DNA from 2 places in the Pseudoalteromonas sp. BZK2 genome. Region 1 is predicted to be linked to the other one. Evidence: predicted binding sites of a transcription regulator. Region 1 holds the regulator's gene; the other holds the start of a gene.
What was found. The regulator MetJ, encoded in region 1, represses methionine synthesis genes. The targets are predictions, from matches to a motif close to TAGACGTCTAGACGTCTA.
Positions count from the first base shown of each region.

Region 2: BIZ38_RS10320 (methylenetetrahydrofolate reductase) is a predicted target of MetJ. The motif match lies at 1,812-1,829, and genes of this name have one in related genera.

Region 1 is NZ_JACSOG010000006.1:104,969-108,188, forward strand. It holds gene metL (bifunctional aspartate kinase/homoserine dehydrogenase II) at 1-75, opposite strand, end outside; gene metB (cystathionine gamma-synthase) at 80-1,339, opposite strand; gene metJ (met regulon transcriptional regulator MetJ) at 1,564-1,884, shown strand; gene BIZ38_RS05355 (malic enzyme-like NAD(P)-binding protein) at 1,985-3,220, opposite strand, start outside.
Region 2 is NZ_JACSOG010000014.1:17,731-20,950, forward strand. It holds gene BIZ38_RS10315 (sensor domain-containing diguanylate cyclase) at 1-813, shown strand, start outside; gene BIZ38_RS10320 (methylenetetrahydrofolate reductase) at 810-1,766, opposite strand; gene BIZ38_RS10325 (M16 family metallopeptidase) at 2,014-3,220, shown strand, end outside.

The DNA of each region.
Region 1 (3,220 bases):
GATGTTCGCTACCGCATGATAACGATCTGCCGAGCTTAAGCTTGAGCCACCAAATTTATGAACAATATTTACCATTTTTCTACCACAATGCCGTATGTGCTGGCGTTAACTTAAATGACGCGTTTTGTTGTGTATCTTGCTGTGCTTGCTTAGCTTCAGCTTTTGTAACTTGCAGTCCTTGACCTGGCTTAACTAAATTGAAAACACGGTCTAAATCAGCAATGAGATCTTTTACGTCTTCAATGCCTACAGAAATACGGATCAAGGTATCGCCCACACCAGCTTCAAGACGTGCTTTAGGCTCCATGCCTGCGTGGGTCATTGTTGCAGGGTGACAAATCAAACTTTCTACCCCACCTAACGACTCAGCAAGGCTAAAGTCTTTAAGGCTTGTTAAAAACGCAGCAGCATCGTTGATGTCGCCTTTAATATCAAAGCTCACCATGCCACCAAAACCGCGTTGCTGTGCTTTAGCAAGCTCATGTTGTGGGTGAGAAGCAAGGCCAGGGTAATAAACTTGGCTCACATAAGGAGAGCTTTCTAAATACTCAGCAATGGCAAAGGCATTTTCTTGGTGCTGCTTTAGGCGTACATTTAAAGTACGTAAACCACGAAGCGTTAAGTAGCTGTCAAATGGTGCACCAGTAATACCGATATTATTCGCCCACCAAGCAAGCTCGTCGCCTAGCTCTTGCGTTGCAGCAATCACTGCACCGCCCACTACATCAGAGTGACCATTGATGTATTTAGTAGTTGAGTGCACAACAATATCAACACCAAACTCAATTGGGTTTTGTAATGCGGGTGATAAGAAGGTGTTATCAGCCGCAACCAAAGCACCACACTGCTTAGCAATACTAGTGATTGCTTTAATATCTGTTAAACGCAAGATTGGGTTACTTGGCGTTTCAATCCAAATCAACTTAGGTTTAATCGCTAAAATTTCTTGGAGGTTTTCAGATTTAGTTAAATCCAAAACTTTTAGTTTTAACAGGCCACGCTTTTCAAGCGAGGTGAATAAACGATAACTACCGCCATAACAGTCATGTGGGATCACTAACGTGTCGTCACTGTTTAACAGCTGAGTTGCTAAATGCACAGCAGACATACCTGTTGCAGTGATAATACCTTTAGCACCACCTTCAAGCTCAGCTAAGGTTTCAGCTAAGATATCGCGATTTGGATTACCGCTGCGACCATAGTCATACTGGCGCTTAGTATCAAAATCAGCAAACGAATAGGTGGTTGATAAGTATAAAGGAGGCACAACCGCACCATGATGTTTATCGGCTTCAATGCCGTGACGAACAGCAATCGTCGCTTTATTTTTTTCGCTCATTTCATCACCTATTCTTTAATTGGATGTTTAGACGTCTAAAAGGTTAGATGATCAAATATGAGAAGTCAAAGCATTTATCGCTTACACATAGAAGTTTATACATTTACACCACTAGATGGCTAAATAACTAGTATTTGACTATCTTTTTTAAAGAGATAGAATTTCCGCATCTTGCGCTGTGAATAAGGCGTAAATCACTGACAACCGAGGCAACGAAACAACTTATGGCTAAATGGAACGGTGAATACATTCACCCATATGCAGAACACGGTAAAAAATCAGAACAAGTAAAAAAGATTACCGTATCAATCCCACTTAACGTATTAAAAGTATTAACTGACGAGCGTACACGCCGCCAGATCAATAACCTGCGTCATGCGACGAACAGTGAGTTATTGTGTGAAGCTTTCTTACATGCTTTTACAGGTCAACCATTACCAAATGATGACGACCTACGTAAAGACAACCCTGAAAAGGTACCTGAAGAAGTTAAAAGAATTATGCAAGAAATGGGATTAGATATCCCAGTGCTTGATTCAGAATAAGTATTTCGGCCATCGGATCACCGCCGATAATCGCAGATATAAAAAAACTCAGCCTAGGCTGAGTTTTTTTATTGAGCGTTATACCTAAGGCTAATTTAGTTTAACGCATGTAATCTTCTGGCATATCGATTTGCGCCACACCCGACTCTACTGCCGCTTCAGCAACAGCACGTGCAATACGTGGTAATAAACGCGGATCCATGGGCTTAGGAATGATGTACTCGGCACCAAACTCAAGTGACTCAACGCCAGCCGCTTTTAATACTTCACTTGGTACAGGCTCTTTCGCGATGCCACGAATAGCATGAACTGCAGCAATTTTCATTTCATCATTAATTGCCGTTGCACGAACATCTAACGCGCCACGGAAAATGAATGGGAAACAAAGCACGTTATTTACTTGGTTAGGGAAATCTGAACGACCCGTTGCCATAATTAAATCGTTACGCGCGCTGTGTGCAACTTCTGGAGCAATCTCAGGATCTGGGTTTGAGCATGCAAACACGACTGGCTTGTCTGCCATCAGCTTAAGATCATCTGCAGTTAACAGATTAGGACCTGATACACCAACGAATACGTCGGCATCAGCAATAACATCTTGTAATGTACGCTTATCGGTATTGTTAGCAAATAATTGCTTATACTCGTTTAAGTCATCACGACGTGTATGGATCACACCTTTACGGTCAAGCATATAAATGTGTTCACGCAGTGCACCACACTTAATTAAAAGCTCCATACAAGCAACAGCAGCAGCACCAGCACCTAAGCATACGATGATAGCATCTTCGATATCTTTGCCTTGCACTTCAAGGGCGTTAAGCATACCAGCAGCTGTAACAATAGCGGTACCATGTTGGTCATCGTGGAAAACGGGAATATCACAGCGCTCGATAAGCGCTTTTTCGATTTCAAAACATTCTGGTGCTTTAATATCTTCTAGGTTGATACCACCAAACGTATCAGCGATGTTAGCAACCGTATTAATGAAATCTTCTGTTGTGCGGTGTTTAACTTCAATATCAATTGAGTCAAGGCCAGCAAAACGTTTGAATAGTAAGGCTTTACCTTCCATTACAGGTTTTGATGCAAGCGGACCTAAGTTACCTAAACCTAAAATTGCGGTACCGTTTGAAATAACTGCAACCATGTTGCCTTTGCCTGTGTATTTATAGGCGTTTGCTGGATCAGCAGCAATTTCACGGACTGGTTCAGCCACACCTGGGCTATAAGCTAAAGCGAGATCGTTAACCGTTTCGGCTGGCTTGGTTAGTTCAACACTAATTTTACCTGGAACGGGGTGAGCGTGGTAATGTAATGCTTGTTCACGAAAATC
Region 2 (3,220 bases), on a different contig from region 1:
AGCGAACAACGAGAAAACCCTTACCATGCTGGAATCGAGTTAGCCATTGACGACAATATCTTTTGCAAAAAGGTATTAAAAGATATGGCTCCTTTATACATTCCACAAGTTAGTCTAGATAATCAATGGGATGATTGTCCACTTACTGTCGATGGCGTTGAATCCTATTTAGGTGTGCCTATAACTTGGCCAAGCGGGGAACCGTTTGGTACTTTTTGTGTAATGGATTTTAAGAAAACTGATTATCAGCATAGTCTTTTAGAACTCATCGAACAGCTTAGGGATATGGTGGAAGATGATTTAGCTCTACTTGATAATTTCACCCAAATGCGTGAAATTGCGATGCTAGACCCCCTCACAAATATTTATAATCGCCGCGCACTCAATTTACTTTGTCAACATAAATTAAATCTTGCCGCCCGGTTGGGCTTTAATATCTGTTGTTTGTTTATCGATATAGATAACTTTAAACCACTCAATGATAAGCATGGTCACGAAGTAGGAGATAAAGCACTGATATGTCTGGCTGATACATTGAAGCAATATCTACGAGAGGCTGATATTATTGGCCGCTTAGGAGGAGATGAATTTATTGCGGTTCTGCAAGTGAAAAGTAACGACTGTATCGAAGCGATTAGCTACAAACTTAATGAAGCGTTTAAAGAAAACCTTAAACATATGGCAATACCTGAACTTAATTTGAGTATAGGCTCAGGTATTGTAGCTCAACCTAAAGAAACATTTGCTGAGCTATTAAAGCGGGCTGATGAAGATATGTATGAGAAAAAGCAAGCCTCTAAACTTGCCCGCTAAGCTATTTGCTTTTCAGCTAGGTTTAATTCCATGGTTGCTTTAAGTAAACGGTAAAGGTTAATTGACGCATCAATTTCTTCTTTACGGTTAGTTAAGCTCTCAATATTTAAACCTAGCGGTACATCTAAATGCGCACAGCTTTGTAAAATTAAATCGAGATTCTCACGGCAAATACGCACTGATTCACTCAATGTATTTGCAGAATCTAACATGCGATACTTAGTTGCTTCTGGTACCGAAATACCTAACCACTCCATAAATTCTAAGGTTTTTTCACCACCACAAGGGGTAAACGTTAGAATAATGCGTTTTGGTGTTGTGCCTTGTGCTTTACAGCTACGCGCATAGCTGGTGATCAAATCAATCGTCGCTTGGGCATTGTAAACGGCTTGCGAGATGAAAAACTTACAACCTTGTGCTGTTTTTTCAACTAAGCGCTCATGTTCATTGCGTTTGCTAGCGTGACGTTCGGCAATGGTAACGCCACCTAAAAACACATCACTGCTTTGCTTTGCAAGCGTTTTATATGCATCAGGAAGGCTTAGTTTGATATCGCCATGAGATGATGGACTACCCACTAACACTAAGTTTTTTAATTCGAAGTCGTTACGTGTTTCGTTTAGCCATTCGGTAAATTCAGCTTCACCTCGTTGCGCTACGCTTTTGTATGTGATCACATCTAGTTGTGACAAGCTGCGCAGTAATTGACTGTATTCACGTGGATCCACTGTTTCTTTAAATGGGAAAGGACGCGGCTTTGCAATGCGGCTACTTTCATCTTGAATGTCGTAAATAATCACGCCATCGTATTCAATTTCGTGTAAACGACCAAGTAGCTTTTGGGCAATGGTTTCAAGCTGTGCTTTATCAGTCCCTGACTTTGGCGGTGTGGTACCGATCAGGTAGACGCCTTGGTTGGTGTCTTCAATTTTCTCTTGTAATGATAAAGCCATAATCCTCTTTCCAGCTCGTACTAATGTTTATGACAAATAATATAGCAGCCATTTAGACGTCTAGATAGATTTTTTTCATGAAAGTTTTTCAATGACTATGAATTTTACTCAAGTTTAAAGCTGAGCGTTTCGCAAAATTGACACACCTGTTTACATAAATTATTGCGCTGACCCTCATATTTTCTGGCGCTTTGATGCATAATCAAGCAGCAATGATTATGAGAAAAATAACTAACAAGGGAACATTATGAAATTTAGATTATTAGCAACCAGTGTTGCTGTAACACTGGCGCTGAGTGGCTGCGCAAGTAACTCACAGTCAACTATGGTTAAAGAAGTCGAAATTGAGCAGCGAGTCAGTCAAGGTGATAACCGTGTATTTAGCCAAGATTACCTATTAGAAGAGCTTGAAAACGGCCTTCGCGTGATGGTCGTTAAAACGGATTACCCAGATGTTGTGTCACTGCAAATTCCGGTATCGGTTGGTTCACGTAATGAAGTTGAAGCAGGTAAAACCGGTTTTGCCCACTTCTTTGAGCATATGATGTTTAAAGGCTCTGAAAAATTCCCGCAAGATGTGTATTCAGATATTTTAAAGAACTCGGGTGTTGATAATCGCGCGTATACGACCAACGATTACACGAACTATCACTTAAACTTCTCAAAAGAGCACTTAGATAAAGTACTTGAAATCGAAGCTGATATTTTCCAAAACCTGACATACAGCGAAGAGCAGTTCCGCACCGAAGCGCTGACTGTAAAAGGTGAGTATTTAAAGAATAATGCTAGCCCAATTCGTAAGTTACTTTCTGCAGTTCGTAACGAAGCATTCGAAAAGCATACGTATAAGCACACTACAATGGGCTTTTTCGAAGACATTGAAGCAATGCCTGATCAAATGGCGTACGGTAAAGAGTTTTTCGCTAAATTTTATAAACCAGAATATGTATCTTTAGTCATTGTTGGTGATGTTGATCCACAAGAAACCATGGCGATGGTGAAAAAGCATTGGGGTAACTGGAAAAAAGGCGATTACCAAGCAGACATTCCTGTTGAGCCAAAGCAAAAAACAGCAAAATATGTACATGAGAAAAATGATGGTTTACCAGGCCACTGGTTGCTTGTGTCATACAAAGGCACGGCATGGGATCCTACTCAAAAGGACCGTGCCGCTCTTGATTTGATCTCACAGCTGTATTTCTCTAATAATTCGGCACTTTATCAAGAACTTGTTGTTGATAAACAAATTGCCAGCCAAATGTTTACCTATAACCCAGATACTAAAGATCCAGGTTTATTACATGTTTTTGTAAAAGTAGAGAACGAAGCGGACCTTGCTAAAGCCCGTGATGCGATTAACCGTACCTATGCACAAGCGCGTACTGAGTTAGTAGATGCGCAAAAGTTAGCTGATTTAAAATCAAACCTAAAATATAGCTTTATTAATGGTCTTG